3 regions of the Aquitalea sp. FJL05 genome follow, and region 2 is predicted to be linked to each of the others. Evidence: predicted binding sites of a transcription regulator. Region 2 holds the regulator's gene; each other region holds the start of a gene.
The links. The regulator FNR, encoded in region 2, switches genes on or off when oxygen is low (the NO sensors DNR and NnrR bind a similar motif). The targets are predictions, from matches to a motif close to TTGATNNNNATCAA.
Positions count from the first base shown of each region.

Region 1: DBR44_RS05655 (M61 family metallopeptidase) is a predicted target of FNR. The motif match lies at 3,870-3,883, and genes of this name have one in related genera.
Region 3: DBR44_RS12770 (DUF3820 family protein) is a predicted target of FNR. The motif match lies at 3,799-3,812, and genes of this name have one in related genera.

Region 1 covers NZ_QAJS01000006.1:187,082-194,197, forward strand. The annotation lists gene pepN (aminopeptidase N) at 1-1,902, opposite strand, end outside; gene DBR44_RS05655 (M61 family metallopeptidase) at 2,014-3,795, opposite strand; gene ccoN (cytochrome-c oxidase, cbb3-type subunit I) at 4,254-5,681, shown strand; gene ccoO (cytochrome-c oxidase, cbb3-type subunit II) at 5,702-6,316, shown strand; gene DBR44_RS05670 (CcoQ/FixQ family Cbb3-type cytochrome c oxidase assembly chaperone) at 6,320-6,514, shown strand; gene ccoP (cytochrome-c oxidase, cbb3-type subunit III) at 6,511-7,116, shown strand, end outside.
Region 2 covers NZ_QAJS01000005.1:203,672-210,787, reverse strand. The annotation lists gene hmpA (NO-inducible flavohemoprotein) at 1-341, shown strand, start outside; gene DBR44_RS04415 (Rrf2 family transcriptional regulator) at 431-901, shown strand; gene hemN (oxygen-independent coproporphyrinogen III oxidase) at 1,023-2,429, opposite strand; gene fnr (fumarate/nitrate reduction transcriptional regulator Fnr) at 2,542-3,288, shown strand; gene DBR44_RS04400 (flavodoxin family protein) at 3,422-3,880, opposite strand; gene DBR44_RS04395 (DUF1853 family protein) at 3,877-4,812, opposite strand; gene DBR44_RS04390 (RNA methyltransferase) at 4,790-5,554, opposite strand; gene DBR44_RS04385 (inositol monophosphatase family protein) at 5,696-6,487, shown strand; gene DBR44_RS04380 (DHA2 family efflux MFS transporter permease subunit) at 6,557-7,116, opposite strand, start outside.
Region 3 covers NZ_QAJS01000014.1:52,712-59,827, reverse strand. The annotation lists gene DBR44_RS12790 (CaiB/BaiF CoA-transferase family protein) at 1-529, shown strand, start outside; gene DBR44_RS12785 (electron transfer flavoprotein-ubiquinone oxidoreductase) at 635-2,254, shown strand; gene DBR44_RS12780 (hypothetical protein) at 2,584-3,195, shown strand; gene DBR44_RS12775 (hypothetical protein) at 3,218-3,556, shown strand; gene DBR44_RS12770 (DUF3820 family protein) at 3,910-4,122, shown strand; gene ylqF (ribosome biogenesis GTPase YlqF) at 4,127-5,074, shown strand; gene DBR44_RS12760 (DUF2834 domain-containing protein) at 5,425-5,778, shown strand; gene DBR44_RS12755 (MFS transporter) at 6,123-7,116, shown strand, end outside.

The DNA.
Region 1 (7,116 bases), on a different contig from region 2:
TTCCAGCATTTCTGCTTCCGACGGCAAGCCCAGCATCATGGCCTTGAAGGCCGGATCGGCCACCGGATCTTTCAACACCGCACGGAAGGCTGTGACAAAGGTCTCGGGCAAGCTCAGTGCACGGCCCTGCGCCGCAGCTTCGATCAACTGGCGGAACAGCCGCTCGGCCAGGGTCTGACCGGCTTCCCAGCGGCAGAAGCTGTCGCTGTCGTTGGCCATGAGGAAGGCTAGCTGTTCATCGCGCCAGTCGTACTCCAGCCGAACCGGCGCGGAGAAACCGCGCAACAGCGAAGGCACCGGTTCTTCCGGCACATCAACGAACACAAATGTCTGACTGGCCTGCTTGATATCCAGCACACGCGTGCCAGGCTGTGCCTGCTCCTCGCCTTCCAGCTGCAGCGGCAGATCCTTGCCATCACTGCCTACCAGCCCCAGTGCCAGGGGAATGTGCAGCGGCTGTGGTGCGGGCTGGCCGCTGATGGCCCGGCAGGACTGGGCAACGGTCAATTCATAGCGCCGCGCTGCGGCATCGTAATGGCTGCTGACTTGCAGCAGCGGCGTGCCCGCCTGGCTATACCACAGGGCAAACTGGCCGAGATCGACAGCATTGGCATCGGCCATGGCCGCACGGAAATCATCGCAGCTTACCGCCTGGCCATCGTGGCGCTTGAAGTACAGATCCATGCCCTTGCGGAAACCAGACTCACCCAACAGGGTGTGATACATGCGCACCACTTCCGCGCCTTTTTCATACACCGTCATGGTGTAGAAATTGTTCATCTCGATATAGGAATCGGGACGAATCGGATGCGCGGTTGGGCCGGCATCTTCCGGGAACTGCAAGGCACGCAGGCTTTTGACATCGTCGATGCGCTTGACGCCACGGCTGCCCAGATCAGAGCTGAACTCCTGATCGCGGAATACCGTCAGCCCCTCTTTCAGCGACAGCTGGAACCAGTCGCGGCAGGTGACACGGTTACCGGTCCAGTTATGGAAATATTCGTGGGCAATGATGGCTTCCACGCGCTGGAACTCCGCATCGGTACGGGTATCCTTGCGCGCCAGTACCGCCGAGGTATTGAAGATGTTGAGGCCCTTGTTTTCCATGGCCCCCATATTGAAATCGCTGACCGCCACGATCATGTAGATGTCCAGATCGTATTCCAGGCCAAAGCGCTGCTCGTCCCACTTCATGGCGCGCTTGACCGCCCCCATGGCAAAGGCAACTTTGTCCTGGTCGGCCGGCTCGGTCCAGATTTCCAGCGCGACAGCGCGGCCGCGCTGGGTGATGAATTTGTCACGCGCGGCCACCAGCTTGCCGGCCACCAGGGCAAACAGGTAGGACGGCTTGCGATAGGGGTCGACCCATTTAACCCAGTGGCGCTTCTTGTCCAGCACGCCCTCCCCCACCTTGTTGCCATTGGACAGCAGCACCGGAAACTTCTGCTTGTCGGCAACGATGGTGGTGGTGAACTTGGCCATCACATCTGGACGGTCCATATAAAAGGTGATCTTGCGAAAGCCTTCCGGCTCGCACTGGGTAAACAGATTGCCTTTGGAGGCATACAAGCCCATCAGGCTGGTATTGGTCGCCGGTTCAAGCTCGGTTTCCACTTCCAGGATAAAGCTGTCGGGCACGGCAGGAATCAGCACACCGTCGGCCGCCAACTGATAAGCAGAGGCATCCAGCCGCTCGCCATCCAGCGTCAGGCTGAGCAGCCGGGCCGAACCGTCCAGCCACAGCGCGCTGGCAGCAGCAGACTTGTCATTGCGCTTGACCACCATACGCGAGTGCACACGCGTCTGTGCGTCCTCGATATCAAACTTCAAATCCACCCGATCCACCAGGTAAGGGGGAACGGTATAGTCTTTCAGATAGTTGACTTGAGGCTGCTGCGCCATGTTCTTCTCTCTATTAGTAGTCGTTGCCGGCTTGATCCGGTCTTGCTCATGGACCGGGCGGGATCGCCGCCCCGGTCCGGTTATGGGTGCACTATCCAGTGGCTGAATGCCTTAGCCACGCAGCCAGCCGGCCTCCTCGCCCAGCAGCTGCAAACGGCAGCATGTCCGTGGCACGGCTTGCAAACTGACATCCCGCACCAGCAGCTCATCGCGGCGGAACAGATGCAGGGTCACGGTTTCCCCCACGCCATAGCGTGCCAGCATCTTGTCCAGATCAGCCACTTTCAGGCCATCCAGTGCAATCAGTATGTCTCCGCCAGCCAGACCAGCCTGCTGTGCTGCGCTGCCATCCAGTACGTTGACCAGCCGCAGGCCCAGCGGGTCCGCAGCGGTCTTCACGCCAAGGCTGGCACGTGGCCGACGGTCTGCTGCCACCGGGCCGACACCCCCTGCATCGCCGGCATGATCCGCGTAGTCCCAGCACATGTCCAGCCCCTGCGTTGCCAACAAGTTGGCCAAGGGCAGATCTGCCGTGGAGCGCAAGGCGCTGTCGAAGAAGGCCTGCAAGTCCAGGCCGGTGACCTTCTGGGCAATCTGCTCCCACTCGTCTTCCGCCAGCCCCTGGCCATCGGCCTGCCACTTTTGCCACAAGGCACGCATCACGTCATCCAGCGACTGGCGGCCATCCCTCTGCTGGCGGATGGTCAGATCCAGCGCCAGCGCCGCCAGCGAGCCCTTGGTGTAGTAGCTGACGATGCTGTTGGGGCTGTTTTCATCCTGGCGATAGTATTTGGTCCAGGCATCAAAGCTGGATTCTTCCAGCGTCTGCTTGAGGCGACCGGCACCGCGCTCGACTCCGCTGATGGTCTGCGCCAGCAGGCCAAGATAGCGCTTGCTGTCGATCAGGCCGCAGCGCAGCAGAGTCAGATCATCGTAATAGGAGGTAATGCCCTCGAATGCCCACAGCAGGCGAGTATAGCCCTCGCGGCTCAGGTCATAAGGGCTGAAGGCAGCGGGTTTTATCCGTTTTACATTCCAGCTGTGGAAGTATTCATGGCTGATCAGTCCCAGCAGCTTGAGGTAGCCATCCGAGATCGCTTCATCTGCCGCTTGCGGCAAATCGTCGCGGTTGGCGACCAAGGCAGTCGAGGCGCGATGCTCCAGCCCGCCGTAGATGTCTTTGCCGACATACAGCATGAAAACATAGCGATCAAAAGGTGCGGGGGTGCCGAACAGCTTGATTTGGTGTTCACAGATTTTCTTGGTGTCGCGCGCCAGGCGCTTGAGGTCGCCACGGAAACGCCCGGACACCACAAACTGGTGCGGCACGCCGCAGGCCTTGAAGCTGACCGACTGAAACGCCCCCAGCTCCACCGGGTGATCCAGCAGCTCATCGTAATCGCCGGCACGGTACACGCCGAAACCATTGCGGTCGGTCTCCAGCGCCGGCAGGCTGCTGGCTACTTTCCAGTCAGCGAATGCCTTGCCCTTGGGCGCTCGGATCTCCACCGTGCAGGCTACCGACTCGTATCCCTCTACCGCCAGGAAAACGCTGCTGGCATTGAAGAAGCCACGCTCTTCATCCAGATAAGCACCCCGCACTGACAGATCATAGGCGTAGACCTGATACACCAGCGTCAGGCTGCCGGCCACCGGCTCGGCCTGCCAAGTGTGTTTGTCCAGCTTGCATAGCCCAACCTCTTTGCCAGCACTGCTCGCTTGAATGCTGACGATATGACGGGAAAACTCACGGATCAGATAACTGCCGGGAATCCACGCCGGCAAGGTAAACACTTGCCCCTTCTTGGCGGGCTTGGCAACCTTGAGCGTAATCTCGAAGCAATGGCTTTGCGGTGAGCACGGACGGATGGAATAGTGAACTGGGGCGGTCATGATCTGCCTGAAGATGGGGCGGAAACAGCAGATTTTAGCACCGGGTCCATACAGTCGTCGTGGCCGATGGCGATTTGACCTAAGTCAAGGGCTTGCACTGACATGACAATATAATCCCCAGTAAGCGGCATCAGGTGTTCAGCACCTGCGGCCCGCTCGCTTGAAATCAAGAAAATGGTGGACGTAAAAATCCCGCGAGCATACTAATCAACTGGCCCGTCATGGGTATTTGCTTTAGAATGCCTCGCTGAATAAATGGGGAAAAAGCGTGTGTCTGACATGATTTGCCAAGTTTTTTTGGCAGCAAATTGTCAGCACGGGTCAAACGCTTTACTAATCTGAAAATGATCAGATTCCCCTGCGGCTTTCCTGTCAACTACAGCTTGGGGCAGTGGGCAGGAAATCAAGTCGCCATGGTTTGTCACGTTCTAAGTTAGCAACCTTGGAGAAAACCCTAAATGGAAACGCAATCCACTTATAACTATAAGGTGGTGCGCCAGTTTGCCATCATGACCGTAGTCTGGGGCATTGTAGGCATGCTGGTGGGCGTCATCATTGCGGCCCAATTGGTGTGGCCGGAGCTCAATTTTGGGCCCTGGTTCCACTTTGGTCGTTTGCGCCCGCTGCACACCAACGCCGTGATTTTCGCCTTTGGCGGTTGCGGCCTGTTTGCCACTTCCTACTACGTCGTGCAGCGCACCTGTAACGTACGACTCATCTCGGACAAGCTTGCCGCCTTTACCTTCTGGGCCTGGCAGCTGATCATCGTCCTTGCTGCCATCACCCTGCCGCTGGGTTATACCTTCGGCAAGGAATACGCCGAACTGGAATGGCCGATCAAACTGATGATCGCCGTGACCTGGGTGGTGTATGCCATCGTATTCTTCGGCACCATCGCCATCCGCAAGGTAAAGCACATCTATGTAGCCAACTGGTTCTATGGTGCCTTTATCCTGGCGGTAGCCCTGCTGCACATCGTCAACAGCGCCTTCGTACCGGTCTCCCTGACCAAGTCCTACTCCGTGTACGCCGGTGCCGTGGATGCCATGGTGCAATGGTGGTATGGCCATAACGCCGTAGGCTTCTTCCTGACCGCCGCCTTCCTGGGCATGATGTACTACTTCGTTCCGAAGCAGGCTGGCCGTCCGGTTTACTCCTATCGTCTGTCCGTGGTGCACTTCTGGGCGCTGATCTTCACCTATATGTGGGCTGGTCCTCACCACCTGCACTACACCGCGCTGCCTGACTGGACCCAATCCATCGGCATGGTGTTCTCCCTGGTGCTGCTGGCTCCGAGCTGGGGTGGCATGATCAACGGCATCATGACCCTGTCCGGTGCCTGGCATAAGCTGCGTACCGATCCGGTACTGAAGTTCCTGGTGGTTTCCCTGTCCTTCTACGGTATGTCCACCTTCGAAGGCCCGATGATGTCCATCAAGACCGTCAACGCCCTGTCGCACTACACTGACTGGACCATCGGTCACGTGCACTCCGGCGCCCTGGGCTGGGTAGGCTTCATCACCATCGGTTCCATGTACTACCTGCTGCCGCGTCTGTTTGGCCGCGAGTCCATGCACAGCGTGAAACTGATCGAAGCTCACTTCTGGCTGGCTACCGTAGGCGTGGTGCTGTACATCGCCGCACTGTGGATCTCGGGTGTGACCCAAGGCCTGATGTGGCGCGCCCTGAATGCCGACGGCACCCTGACTTACGCCTTTGTTGAAGCCGTGAAAGCAACGTACCCCTACCACTTCGTACGTTTCCTGGGTGGTACGCTGTACCTGAGCGGTATGCTGCTGATGGCCTACAACACCTTCCGCACCGTAGCTGGTGGCCGCGCTGTTGACGCCAAGATCCCGGCTGTTAACGCATCGGCTCACGCTTAAGCGGATAAAGGTAGAAGAACATGGAAAAGATCCAGAAACTGATTGAAGAACACGTAGGCTATCTCATCGTGTTCACGCTGATCGTGATCAGCTTTGCCGGCCTGGTAGAAATCCTGCCGCTGGCATTCCAGAAGTCCACGACCCAGCCGGTAGCAGGCGTCAAGCCCTATACCGCACTGCAACTGGCTGGCCGTGACATCTACATCCGTGAAGGCTGCTACAACTGCCACTCCCAGATGATCCGTCCCTTCCGCGCCGAAACCGAGCGCTATGGTCACTACTCCGTTGCGGGCGAGTCGGTCTACGACCACCCCTTCCAGTGGGGCTCCAAGCGTACCGGTCCGGACCTGGCTCGTGTAGGCGGTCGCTATTCCGACGAATGGCACCGTGTTCACCTGACCAATCCGCGTGACGTGGTACCGGAATCCAACATGCCGGCCTTCCCGTGGCTGTCCAAGAACCTGGCTGACGCCGAAATCATGCCGAAGAAAATGGAAGCGCTGCGCAGCGTAGGCGTTCCCTATACCGACAAGGATATCGCCGAAGCCAAGGCTCAGGTCGAAGGCAAGTCGGAAATGGATGCCCTGATTGCATACCTGCAGGGCTTGGGTCTTGCACTGAAGAACGTTCGCTAAGTCATGGACTGGGTAACGATTGGGCGCTCTGCCTTCACCGTAATGTGCTTCACCTTCTTTATTCTGGTGTTGTTCATTGCCTACAGCAGGCGCTCAAAGAACCGGTACGATGAAGCGGCCAATGTGCCCTTTCTCGACGACGACAAGGTGCAGGAGGCCGATAACCATGAGTCGGCTTCTAACGGAGCAAAACAATGAGTGATTTCGTAAGCGATTTCTGGGGCATCTGGATCACGGCCATCGTGGTTGCAGGTTTTGTTGGCCTGTCCCTGCTGTTGTTCACCCAATCCAAGACCACGGTCAACAAGGGTGAGCAGGTCAAGACCATGGGTCATGTATGGGATGGCGATCTGGAGGAGTACAACCATCCTCTGCCGCGCTGGTGGATGCTGATGTTCTACATCACGCTGATCTTCGGTGCCTGCTATCTGGTGCTCTACCCGGGCCTGGGCAAATGGCAAGGTATTCGTGGCTGGACTTCCGTTGGTCAGTACAAGGAAGAACGCGCACAAGCCGAAGCCAAATACCAGCCCCTGTACGACAACTACCTGAAACAGGATCTGAAGGCCGTTGCGGCTGATCCCAAGGCACAGGAAATGGGCAAGCGCCTGTTCCAGACCTACTGCGTACAGTGCCACGGCTCTGATGCACGCGGAGCCAAGGGCTTCCCGAACCTGACCGACAACGACTGGCTGTGGGGTGGCGATGCGAAAACCATCGAAACCACCATTCAGGCTGGTCGCCATGGCCAGATGCCGGCTTGGGGTGCTGCACTGGGTGAAGAGAAGGTCAAGGATGCC
Region 2 (7,116 bases):
GCCAGCGCCCCATTCGCTACCTGCACGCCGCACGGCACGGCCAGGTCCATGCCATGAAACAGGAAGTGGGCCAACTGGCGGCTCAACATCCGGTGCTGGCCAGCACGGTGTTTTATGAATGCCCGCAAGACACAGACCGGCTGGGCCAGGACTACCAGCGCGCCGGCCGCATCGATGCCGAGGCCATCCGTGAGCATGCCCTGCTGGCGGATGCCGACTACTACTTGTGCGGCCCGCAGGCCTTCATGCAACAGCAGCGCTCACAGCTGCGCGCCAGCGGTGTGGCAGCAACCCGCATCCACATGGAAGTATTCGGCTCCAACGCCATGGCCAGCGACTGATTGCCTGCTGCACGTGGTTTGCCGCAGCGCATTGTGAGGGTGGGCCGTGCGGAGTATCCTGCGCGGCACCGCCTTTACCCTTCCAGCCCATGCAACTGAACCGTTTTACCGATCTGGCATTGCGCGTGTTGATGTACCTGACACATCGCGATCGCGAACAGGCCGTTACCATCAGCGAAATCGCCGAGCGCTTTGCCATATCGCGCAACCATCTGGTCAAGGTGGTGCATTTCATGGGACAGCAAGGCTGGCTGCTGACCAGTCGTGGCAAGGGTGGTGGCCTGGCACTGGCCCAGCCACCGGAGCATTACCAGCTGGGTAGCATCATCCGCATTCTGGAGGGCAATACCGCCCTGATCGACTGTGCCACGCCCCCTTGCGCATTGCGCCAGGATTGCCGTCTCAAGTCGGCGCTGGATGTCGGCCTGCAAGCCTTTTTCTCCGTGCTGGATGGTTATACCCTGCGCGATATCGTCGCCAGCCCCACCGGCGAGGCGATTATCCGGCTGCATCGGCAGCAAAAACCCTCCCCCTTGCCGGACGACGCCACGGAAGGCTGATCCAAGCACGGCAAACTGTTGTAAAAAACCATCACTTTTCAAACAAAAAGCCCGCAGCAAGCGGGCTTTTTTTCGCGGTTTTTTTCAGGGTTTTCCCTTGGAAAAAACAGCATTGCGGGTGTCAAATCGTCTTGGAATAACGCGCCTTGGTTTCACGCTCGCGCAAGTGGCGGTCGAACAGCATGGCGATATTGCGGATCAGGAAGCGGCCTTTCGGCTCCACCATCAGGAAATCACCGTCAAAAGTCAGCAAGCCCAGCTTGTGATATTCGCGGATGGCCGGCAGTTCCTCTGCAAAATATTCAGCGAAATTGATGCCATGCACCTGCTCGATGGCCTCCACCGACAGCGAGAAGCGGCACATCAGCGCCTGGATAATGCCACGGCGCAGGATGTCGTCCTGATCCAGCACCATGCCGCGCATCACCGGCAAACGGCCCTCATCCAGCGCGGCGTAATAGCTGTCCAGGTCCTTCTCATTCTGGCTGTAACAGGGGCCGACCTTGCCGATGGACGAGACACCAAGACCGATCATGTCGCAGTCGGCATGGGTGGAATAGCCCTGGAAATTGCGCTGCAGGCGGGCCTGGCGCAAGGCGATGGCCAGGTCGTCTTCCGGCTTGGCAAAGTGGTCCATACCGATAAATACATAGCCGGCATCCGCCAGGCTTTTTACCGCATCCTGCAGGATATCCAGCTTGGTGCTGGCCGTCGGCAGATCCGCTTCGTTGATGCGCCGCTGCGGCATGAACACCGTGGGCAAATGAGCATAGTTGTACAGCGCCAGCCGGTCTGGACTGATGGCAATCACCTTGTCCAGCGTGGCTTTCAGCGATGCGCGCGTCTGCAGCGGCAGGCCGTAGATCAGGTCCACACTGACCGACTTGAAACCCGCCTCGCGGGCGGCATCGATCACTTCCAGCGTCTCGGCTTCGCTCTGCACGCGATTGACCGCCTGCTGCACCTGCGGGTCGAAATCCTGGATGCCCACGCTCATGCGGTTAAAGCCCAGACGTGCCAGATGGTGCACGGTCTCGCGGCCCACCTTGCGCGGATCGATCTCGATGGAATATTCTCCCTCCGGCAAAAATTCGAAGTGAGTGCGCAGCATGCCCATCAGCCGGTCCAGCTGTTCATCGGACAGGAAGGTGGGTGTACCACCACCAAAATGCAGCTGGATCAGCTTTTCGCGACAGCCCAGTGAGGCGGCCACCAGCTTGATCTCTTTTTCCAGATAGTCGAGGTAGCGATCAGCGCGGCTTTTGTCTTTGGTGATGATCTTGTTGCAGCCGCAGTAGTAACATACCGTGTTGCAGAACGGTATATGAACGTACAATGATATTGCGTTCTGATGCATGCCAAGGTGGCGTTGCTTCAGCCAGTGTTTATAGTCCTTCTCGCCAAACGCCGGCGTAAAGCGGTCGGCCGTCGGGTAAGAAGTGTATCTTGGGCCAGAGCCATCAAGACGTTCGATCAACGCTCGGTCGAACTCACAGTGGGTGGGCGAAAACGGATGGGTGGTGTGCATGTCGTCGGGTATTGATAGTCAAACGTCAGGTGGACTGGTAAATTTGCGGAAAACGTGTGAATTCCGCTTTGACAAGGGTCAAGCTTCTTTACAGGGTTGTACAAAACACTCGATGTCTGACCAAAACCAACACACTATTCACGCACTGAAGGTGTCCTGCTCCAACTGCAGCCTGCGCGAACTCTGCCTGCCCATCGGGTTGAACCGCGACGAAATGACGCAGCTGGACGCCGTGATCCGTCAGAGCCGCCGCCTCAAGCGCGGCGAGTACCTGTTCCGCAGCGGCGAGGGCTTCAAGTCCCTGTTCGCAGTGCGTACTGGTTTCTTCAAAACCAGCGTCGCCAGCCAGGACGGTCGCGAACAGGTCACCGGCTTTTTGATGTCCGGCGAACTGATGGGCCTCGATGGCATTTCTTCCAATGTGCATGGCTGCGACGCCATCGCCCTGGAAGACAGCGAAGTCTGCGAGCTGCCCTTCAATCGCATGGAAAGCCTGGGGCGCGATATTCCCAGCCTGCAGCACCACTTTTTCCGGCTGATGAGCCGCGAAATCGTGCGCGATCAGAACGTCATGCTGCTCCTGGGCAATATGAAAGCGGAAGAACGCCTGGCGGCCTTCCTGCTCAACCTGTCGCAGCGTCTGTCCACACGCGGCTTTGCTGCCAATGACTTCATCCTACGCATGAGCCGTGAGGAAATCGGCAGCTTCCTCGGCCTGAAACTGGAAACGGTCAGCCGTACGCTGTCCAAGTTCCAGCAGCAGGGCTGGCTGAGTGTCGATCACAAGCACATCCAGCTGATCAAGGCCGACGCACTGAAAGACCTGATTGCCGGCTGCACCCACGCCAACGGCGTCTGAAGCAGCAGCCAACCAGAAACACCGCAGCCCTGCTTGCCGGCAGCCTGCGGTGTTTTTGCATCTTGCGCATTACTGGCACGGCCGACCATTCGTCTGAAGACCTAGTCCGGTCGGCTAAGCCGCCCGCCCTGCCCTACCAGCGCCCCACCAGCATGCCTGCGGCCAGCATCTCGCCCCGCTCCATGGCCTGCTCCCGATGCTGCGGCAATATCTCGCCCTGCGCCAGCAAGGGCGGCAAGACTTCCTTCCAGCCATAACCGCAGGCAATGCGGCGCATGGCCTGGATCGCTCCCAGACCATCCGTACCTGCCGACACCAGCATCAGATAGGGCAGACCCTCGGTCTTCCCCTGTGCCGGGTAATAGGTGCGATCAAAAAAATCCTTCACTTTACCCGCCATATAGCCAAAGTTCTCCGGCGTTGCCAGCACGATGGCATCAGCAGCCAGCAAATCATCCAGTCCTGCCTCCGCGGCTGGCAGGCGGCTGATGTGGAGTTCTGCGCACAGCGGCAACAGCGGCTGACAGAAGGCATCGATCAATTGCAAGGTGTGGCCAGTCTGGCTGGCGTAGATAATCAACAACCGTTTCATGGAGCGGGCCTGCCATCAATAGTGGCCAGCAAGGCCTGTAATCGGTCCTGCTGCGGCCAGCCCGGCGGCACCACAAAGCCGCGAGCCACTTCCTCCCAGTAACCATCCCCCACCGGCAGCAATTCGGCCACCAGCTGTGGTACCGCCGCCTGCAACAGCTCTTGGCGCAGGCTATCCTGCTCACGCACCATGCCCTGCTCTACCCGCGCCGGGGCCAGCCAGCCCAGCCGCGATAGCCATATCCAGCGCCCTCCGCTGGAAAAGCTTGGCCAGGGCTGCTGCAAAGGACTGATCCAGCCTTGCAGTTGCTCCGGCGCCAATGGCGCAGCCGGGACAGCTGGCGTACCGGCATAGAAGAACCAGCCGGCCAGCCGCGCGGCACTGGCACAGCCGGCAAAACCGGGCGGCAAGACACGGGCCGCCGCAGGATGACGGGCCAGTTGCAGTTGTTCCTGTAATTTGGCGGCCTTGAGCGGCCAGGCGTCGCGCAGGCTGGGACCGACCAGAGTGTCCGCGCCATGTCCCAGCTGCAGATAGAATTTGCTGGCGGTTTCCACGTGCAGTGGCACACCATCCAGCCGGATCAGGAAATCGAATTCGCCGATGGTGCGGCCACCGGCCTCACGCACCGGCACATTGGCCGCCACCAGTTCGATATGCGGAGCCAGCTGGAACCAGAAAGCCAGCAGGCGTTCGGCATAGTGGCCAAGCCGCTGGCAAGGCTGTTGCGCCAGCCAGTGTGAGAGCGGTGCCGGATTTTCCTCCAGCTCCGCCAGCAAGGCATGGCCCTGTGGGCCCAGCAACTGCGCGGGCGACAGATTGCGGCCACTATCCCAGGGCGCAGGAGAGGTCAGCAGAAAAGCCAGATCACGCAGCGCCGGCTGCGTGTAAGGGAGATGAAAGCCGCGCTCAGGCCTCGCCGTCGTGCTCATGGCCATCTGCCACGCGCTGGATCTGTTTCATCAGGCCACGCAGGATATCGACCTCGTCACGCAACATGCCGGAGCGATTGAATAGCGCACGCATGCGGCGCATCAGGCGTTCGCTGTTGCGGCGACGGTAATAGCCGATGGCACCCATGGTCTGGTCCAGATGCTGGCAGAAGCCTTCCACCTCGCCGAGGCTGGCGGTTTCGCTCTCCGGCCGCAGGTACTCCACATCGACCTCGGTATGGCTGAACAGCTCGTAGGTCATCACCTGCACTGCCATCGCCAGATTGAGCGAGAAGTAATCCGGATTACCCGGAATGGTCACCAGGCGGTTGCACTGTTCAACTTCCTCGATAGACAGACCGAAGGTTTCATTACCGAACACCAGCGCCACCTGTTCGCCGTCACGCGCCCGTGCCACCAGCTCCGGCGTGGTTTCACGCGGGGTGGACAGCGGGGTGGTCAGCTCGCGGCGGCGGCTGGTCAGTGCACAGGCCACGGTGACATCGCTCAGGGCCTCGGCCAGGCTGGACACCACGGTTGCACTCTCCAGCACATCCACCGCACCGGAAGCCAGGGCATTGGCTTCATCACTGGGAAACACCTTGGGCTCCACCAGATACAGCCGGGTCAGGCCCATGGTTTTCATGGCCCGGGCAGCCGAGCCGATATTGCCCGGATGGTTGGGCCGGGCCAACACCACACGAATGTTTTTCAGAAAATCAGGTACTTGGGGTTTATTCATCAGCGGTTTCACATTAAAATAGCGGGCATATCAAAAAGCCCGCGCACTCGCGTCGGCTTTTTTTGTTCCTTAACCCAGATTGTTACCGTCAGATGTCGAGCCGTGTTGGCTGACATCTGCTATCCGTTCTAGAGGCCGTCAATGCATCCGATGCTCAATATCGCGGTTAAAGCCGCTCGCCGTGCTGGCAGTGTTGTCCAGCGCGCGTCGCTTAACCTCGATACCATTCGCGTAGAAAAGAAAAAGCACAATGACTTTGTGACCGATGTGGACCGCGCTGCCGAGCAGGCCATCGTCGACATGATTCTTGAGGCGTACCCCAAGCACGCCATTCTAGCAGAAGAGTCCGGCGCGAAAGGCGTGGGCTCCTCCGAATTCGAGTGGATCATCGACCCCATCGACGGCACCACCAACTTCCTGCACGGCCATCAGCAATACGCCATTTCCATCGCCCTGGCACACAAGGGTCAGATACAGCAGGCCGTGGTGTACGACCCCAGCCGTAACGACCTGTTCACCGCCAGCCGTGGCGTGGGTGCCTTCCTGAATGACCGCCGTATCCGTGTGTCCAAGCGCTTCATGATGAATGAATGCGTGATCGCCACCGGCTTCCCGGTTTCCGACCAAAGCTATATCGACCAGTACCTGGGCATGCTCAAGGATGTGCTGGGCAAGACTGCCGGCGTCCGTCGCGAAGGCGCAGCCTCGCTCGACCTGTGTAATGTAGCCTGCGGCCGTGTTGATGGTTTCTGGGAACTGAACCTGAAGCCGTGGGACATCGCTGCCGGCAGCCTGATCGTGCAAGAGGCAGGTGGCATTGTGACCGACCTGACCGGCGAACAGGAATGGCTGGAATCCGGCGACATCGTGGCCGCCAACCCCAAGGTGCTGGCCCAGTTGCTGGCCACCATTGCGCCGCACCTGAACAAGTAATCAGGCAGTTGCACAGCATGACAACGGCAGCCCGCGGGCTGCCGTTTTTTATTGTCCGCTCGCCGGTCGCTATTCGTGCATCACCACCTCGACGGCTGGAGCAGCGGCAGCAGCCTGGCGCGGCTTGAGCAGCAGCAACAAGGGCAGCATGGCCAGAAAGCTGTAAGTAATCAGCCAGTACACATCGACAATCGACACCATCAGCGCCTGACGCTGCAACTCGGCCGCCAACTGCACGGCGGCAGTGCTGTCCAAGCTGGTTTTGCCCATGCGCGCCAGATAGTCGCTCAGCCACGGGTTATACAGATTGAACTGCCCCACCATGGCATTCCAGGCCGACTGCTCACCGCGCGAATAGGCCGTGCTGACAATGGCAATGCCCACCGAGGAACCCATGGTGCGCAACAGGCTGAACAGCCCCGCAGCCTCGGCCGACAAGCGTGCCGGCAAGGTGGACATGGCCATGGCCGATAGCGGCACATAGATCATGCCCAGGCCAAAGCCTTGCAGCAGCACCGGCCAGGCAAACCAGAATGGGCTGGTATCCAGATTGTAGTGAGTACAGACCCAGGTGCCGCAGGCACCGATCAGCAAACCGCTGCCAATCAGATAGCGTGAATCCACCCTGC
Region 3 (7,116 bases), on a different contig from region 2:
AGTTCCGCCACGGCTGGGTAATGCCCACGCCAATATCGTGCCCTATCAGGTGTTTGCCTGTGCCGATGGACATTTCATCCTGGCTTGCGGCAACGACAAGCAGTTTCGTGCGGTGTGCCAGGTGATTGGTCTGTCTGCCTTGGCGGACGACGAACGCTTTACCAGCAATCCGCAGCGGGTCAAGCATCGTGACAGTGTGGTGCCGCTACTGGCCGAGGCCTTCATGGCAAAAGGCCGTGACCAATGGCTGAAGCTGCTGGATGAAGCCGGTGTGCCTTGTGGGCCGATCAATACGGTGGACGAAGCCTTCCGCGACCCGCAGATTCAGCACCGCGGCATGGAAATACACTTGCAGGACAGCGTAGGGCAAAATGTGCCCCTGGTAGGGTGTCCGATCAAACTTTCCGGCACGCCAGTCGAGTACAATCAGGCCCCTCCCAAACTGGGTGAACATACCGACGACGTACTGCGCGCGCTGGGCTACGACGCTGCCAGGATTGCCACACTGCGTGAGCAAGGCACCGTTTAAACGCTTGTTTGATTTTGACGAGCGAGGCCGCTTCATTGCATGATGACTGCCAGCCAATAAGGACAGCCCACCGGGCGCAAAGGAGATGTGGTGCAACGCGATTATATGGAATACGACGTAGTAATCGTCGGCGGCGGCCCTGCCGGGCTGTCTGCCGCGATTCGCCTGAAGCAAGTGGCCGAGGCCAAGGGCCAGGAAATCAGTGTCTGTCTGCTGGAAAAGGGCTCGGAAATCGGGGCGCATATCCTGTCGGGCGCCGTGATTGAAACCGGCGCACTGGCTGAACTGATACCGGACTGGAAAGAAAAGGGCGCGCCGCTGAATATCCCGGCACTGTCCGACCGTTTCCTCTACCTGACGGAAACCGAGTCCATCCAGCTGCCGACCCCGCCGCAGATGCACAATCACGGCAACTACATTGTCAGCCTGGGCAATTTCTGCCGCTGGCTGGGTGAGCAGGCCGAAGCGCTGGGCGTGGAAATCTACCCTGGCTTTGCCGCTGCCGAAGTGCTGTATCACGCCGATGGCTCGGTCAAGGGCGTGGCGACTGGTGCCATGGGTACCGGCAAACTGGGCGATGAGCCGGGTGAGCCGGGTATGGAGCTGTGGGCCAAGCAAACCCTGTTTGCCGAAGGCTGTCGCGGTTCGCTGACCAAGATGCTGTTCGAGCGCTTTGCGCTGCGTGATGGTGCCGACCCGCAAACCTACGGCATCGGCATCAAGGAACTGTGGGAAGTGAAACCGGAAAACCATAAGCCGGGCACCATCACCCATACCGTGGGCTGGCCGGTGGACACCGCCACCTATGGCGGTTCCTTCATGTACCACCTGGAAGACAACCAGGTGGTGGTGGGCTATGTGGTCGGTCTGGATTACAGCAATCCCTACCTGTCACCGTTCGAGGAATTCCAGCGCTTCAAGACCCATCCGGCCATCAAGGGTGTGTTCGAAGGCGGCCGTCGCCTGTCCTATGGCGCACGTGCCTTGTCCGAAGGCGGCATCCAGAGTCTGCCCAAGCTGACCTTCCCGGGGGGCGCGCTGATCGGTGATACCGCCGGCTTCCTCAATGTGCCCAAGATCAAGGGTACCCATACCGCAATGAAGTCGGCCATGCTGGCTGCCGATGCGGTATTCGAACTGCTGCAGGCAAATCCGGAAGCACAGGGACAGGAAGCCGTCGGCTATTCCGCCTGCTTCAAGCAAAGCTGGCTGCGCGAAGAGCTGCACCAGGTGCGCAATATCCGCCCGTCCTTCCGCTGGGGCCTGTGGCCGGCGATGATCTATTCGGCCATCGACACCTTCCTGTTCCGTGGCAAGGCACCGTGGACGCTGCGACACAAGCATGCCGACCACGCAACACTGCTGCCTGCCAGCCAGTGCAACCGTATCGACTATCCGAAGCCGGATGGCGTACTGACCTTCGACCGTCTGTCCTCGGTGTTCATTTCCAACACCAATCACAGCGAAGACCAGCCACCCCATCTCAAGCTGAAAGATGCTGCTGTACCGATCAGCCTGAATCTGGCCAAGTACGATGCGCCGGAGCAACGTTATTGCCCGGCTGGTGTGTATGAAATCGTCGGCCAGGACGAGGGCAGCCCGCGCTTGCAGATCAACGCGCAAAACTGCGTGCACTGCAAGACCTGTGATATCAAGGATCCCAGCCAGAATATCAACTGGTGTACGCCAGAAGGCAGCGGCGGCCCCAACTATCCCAATATGTAAGCGGCCCTTGTCGCTGCTTGTTGCAAAAGCCCGGCATATCGCCGGGCTTTTTTGTGCAATGCAATGTTTTTTACCTGTCTACCTTGACAGGTAGCAGGCCTTGTTGGCAGGATGGTCAGCATGATTACTTTCTCCGCAGTCTTTAACGCCTATTTTTATTGGTACCGCAGCTCACGGCGGCTCCAAGGGGCGTCTCTGGACTAAGAAAAAGTACAAGAGAACGAACAAACCCGATAAATGCCGCCGCGGTCACTCCGGCGGCATTTGTTTTTTCAGCAGACAAATCAGCTCCGGACCCACCCAGGCAAGCCCGACTGGAGATGCAGGTCATGAATGAAGTCAGTGATGCAAGGCAGATAGCCCGAGAAAGCGCCAGTCTGGCGCTGGACGGTGCTGCATGGTCCGTAACCCTGTTGACCGATGGCGAGGCCTTGGCCAACGCTGTCGCACCACAAGCGAACAGCCTGTATCGCTACCTGCAGCAAGACCAGACAGCGGCCACGCCGCTGCTGGAATCGCTGCTGCCGGACATTCGTGCCTTTGCCATGCTGCTGGCTTCCACGCGCCGGCACCACCGCTGTTCGCCCGAACGCTTTGCCGATGCGACGGACTGGCTGGCGGCCCGCATTGTCGTGCTCGAACTCAGCCATGTTGCCGTGACCTTGCCCGAACTGACTCAGCTGGATGAAGCGAACCGCCGCCTCAAGCTGCTGTCGGAACAGTTGCAGCTTACACTGTCGCCGGCAGCCCCCGTGCTGCTGACCGCACCTGAGGCCGAACCCGGCGTACTGCGTGGTTGGAGCCGACAGCGGCAGAGCGGCATGCTGGGCACGGTGCATGGCATGCAATCCATGCTGATGGCCTCGCGCCTGGTGGCGCAGCAATGTCGTCAGCGGCTGCAACCCTTCTGGCACGGCCTGCAGGTAGCACGCCGCGGCTGATACACCGATAAGCGGGAATGTTATGCAACTGCAAACGCGTGATGATGAGCGCAAACTGAATAATCTGACCCTGGTGGTGTATATCCTGCAGGGCTTGAGCCTGTTTACCGGCGTACCCATGCTGGTCGGCGTGATCATCAACTATCTCAAGCTGGATGATAGCCGTGGTAGCTGGTATGAAAGCCACTTCCGCTGGCAGATCAAGACCTTCTGGCTGGGGCTGCTCGGCACGGTGCTGGGCTATGCGCTGGTATGGATATTGGTCGGTTTTGCCATTCTGGGCCTGACCTGGCTGTGGTGCCTGTACCGCGTGCTGCGTGGTTTTCTGGCTTTCAATGACGGCAAGCCGCTGCCGCTGTAAGGCTGGATAAAAAGACGGGCAACCGTTGCCGGCTGCCCCAAGAGGCCCTGAGCCGGTTGCCGGAACGTAATCCGTCCCAATGAAAAACCGTGTGCTGACACGGTTTTTGTGCTGCAGGGCCTGCGTCGCTATCACTAAACTGACTAGGTCTGGCTGGTGCGCAAGGCGGATTGTCACCCCAGACGAAGCGCAACCATGCTAGCTGCCGGTGCGCTTGGCCGATAGCAAAATGACAACGTCACTTGTCGTAGGTCAAGTTCTACCATAGCAGAACAAAACCCCGACAAAACAAGGCTGTGGCGTAATGGCTCCGGCTTTGGCACAATGCGCAACCTTCAGTCCGATGTGAAATCATGCAACAAGAAGATCTGCAACGGCTGGTCAGCACGACCATGCCTTTTGGCAAACACCAGGGCACCCTGCTTTGCGACTTGCCCGGCAACTATCTCAACTGGTTTGCCCGCGAGGGTTTTCCCAAGAGCGAGATTGGCCGCCTGCTGCAATTGATGCAGGAGATCGACCACAATGGACTGAGTTATTTACTGGACCCGTTAAGAAAGCGTTAAAAGCATGGCAATTCAATGGTTTCCCGGCCACATGAACAAGGCGCGCAAAGATGTCATGGAGCGCCTGAAAGACATCGATGTGGTCATCGAAATGCTGGATGCGCGCTTGCCGGCGTCCAGCGCCAATCCGATGCTGGCGCGCATGGCCAAAGGCAAGCCGCGCCTGATGATACTCAACAAGCAGGATCTGGCTGATCCGGCCATCACCACGCAGTGGCTGGACTGGTATCGCGCCAAAAAGCAGACCCAGGCCATTGGCCTGGATGCCGGAGAGCGCGCGCCATCGCAAAAGCTGGTGGCAGCCTGCCGCGAACTGGCCCCCAATCGCGGCGGCCTGGACAAGCCGTTGCGCGTGCTGATCTGTGGTATTCCCAACGTGGGCAAATCCACGCTGATCAACAGCATGAGCAGCCGCAAGATCGCCAAGACCGGCAATATGCCAGGGGTAACCAAGAACGAGCAGCGCATCATCCTGGACGATGATGTTGAGCTTTACGATACGCCCGGCATGCTGTGGCCCAAGATCGAAGTGGAAGAGGGTGGCTATAATCTGGCCGCCAGCGGTGCCGTCGGTCGCAATGCCATGGACGAGGAAGAAGTCTCGCTGGAGCTGCTCAAATACCTGCTGCAACACTACGTGCCACAGCTGACTGCCCGCTATCGCCTGGACGAGGTGGACGGCCTGCAAGACTGGCAGGTGTTGGAAATGATAGGCCGCAAGCGTGGTGCCATGCTCGGTGGTGGTCGCGTCAATATCCAGAAAGCTGCTGAAATCGTGCTCACCGATTTTCGCGATGGCAATACCGGCCGTATTACCCTGGAGCGTCCGCAGGAATGGATCGTGTGGGAAAAGCGTGCCAAGGAGCTGGCCGCACAGAAAGCTGCTGCCCGCGAAGCCATGATGAGCGAAAAGGAAAAGCGCAAGCACGCCTCTCGCGGCCCACAAGATTGATATCGGTTTTGTCGATAACCGGATAGCGCAGAATGCAGCTAGGAGCATGGCGCAATCCTGTTTCGATGTTCGTTTTGAAGTTCATATCACCAGATATGTTTTTGCTCTAGTTTTGTAAGAGAGGCGTTGTCGTGGCTTTTTATGCCATGTGACTTATGGGTTCCAGCCACAATATGTGGGTATGTAGCCTGAATAGACAGTAGCGCTACGGTCCTCTTCTCTTTACCTTGCTCGCCAGTTTGGCTTTCGTCCAGATGCCTCATGAGGCCTGTAGTTCACTGAACTGGTAAATCTCAGTGCACTGTCCGCTCTAGACTAGACATTCGCATATCCCCTACAGGAGGTGATTAATGAGCTTGAAGAAAGACCATACTGCCTTGGCATTCTTTGCTCTAGCCATCATTGGTTTCGTAATTACTTGGTACTACAACCTGCAGTACCTGATGCAGGGTGGTGGTCTGGGGCCTGCCGAGTTCTTTGTTGCCGCCTTTGCCAATCCGCTCACAACAGCTATCACCATTGATGTCTATCTGTCAGCCATTGCATTTTCCGCTTGGGTAATCAGCGATTCACGTCAATCACAGCTTAAGTGGCCATGGGCTTATATATTTCTCTGTTTTTCGATTGGCTTGGCGGTGTCATTCCCCATGTATCTGGCTTTTCGAGAGCGGGCCAAAAATAAGGTCAGCTTCGCCAATCCCTGAATCGGCGCTAACGATTCGGTGTTTTTGCAGCGCAAACTTGCTTATCAGCAAATCCGCCGATCATCCATCAGTCGACTGATCCAGAACTGACGTGGCCATAGCCATGGCAGCCTAGTGTTCAATTGTCTGGCTTTCCGCTTTACTCATTCCTTATTTGCTGCAGGCCAATTTGCTGTGTTCTGGGTCGGGCTGATCTCTATGCCAGTGTGCTGCCAAAGCGGACAGTAGCTGCCAGCATGGTAGCCGACCTACCTTGCACCTCTGTTTCGTCCGCATGGCAGGCCCGGTGTGCTGCCAGCGACACGATTGGGCTAATCCTATCTGGCAGCTAGAGGTGGCAAGGCATGACGCCTGACAAATCGATTTCCCGGCGGCGGCAGATTATTGCGGCGGTCGTGGGCAATACGCTGGAGTGGTACGACTTCATCGTCTACGGCTTCATGACCAGCATTATTTCCAAGCTGTTTTTCCCGGCCGACGGCAATGAATTCATTTCTTTGCTGATGGCGACAGCCACTTTTGGGGTCGGCTTCTTCATGCGGCCTGTGGGTGGTGTGCTGCTGGGCATCTATGCCGACCGTAAGGGCCGCAAGGCGGCCATGCAGTTGATCATGGCCATCATGGCCCTGGTGTCCTTGCTGATTGCCTGCGCGCCACCCTATGCGGCCATCGGCATGGCAGCCCCGTTGCTGATCGTGCTGGCGCGGCTGCTGCAAGGTTTTGCAACCGGTGGCGAATATGCCAGTGCCACGGCCTTTCTGGTGGAAGCGGCACCCGCTGATCAGCGCGGCCTGTACGGTTCCTGGCAGTTGGTGGGACAGATGCTGGCCATTCTGGGCGGTGCCGGCATGGGCGCGCTGATTACACATAATCTGGATCAGGGCCAGCTGGAGAGCTGGGGCTGGCGGCTTCCGTTTCTGATCGGTTTGTTGATTGCCCCGGTAGGTTGGTGGGTGCGCCGCCACATGGACGAAACCGAGGCCTTCCTCGAAGCCAGCCAGCCGCAGGCGACTGCGCCCGGTCTGGGTGGGCAACTGCAACAGAACCGGCGCAATATTCTGCTGACCATCGGCCTGACCATTCCCGGTACGGCAGGGTTTTATGTCCTGCTGGTGAATATGCCGGGCTATGTGCATCGCCAGTTTGGCTTGCCGCTGGATCAGGCCTTTGCCATCCAGATGCTGGCCGTGGCCTGGATGACCATCCTGATTCCCTTTTCCGGGGCCTGGTCCGACCGGATAGGCCGACGCCCCTTGCTGTTATGGCCCTATTTCATTTTCTTGCTCATGGTCTATCCCGGCTTTGCCTGGCTGGCCGACGCGCCGAGCATGGGCCGGC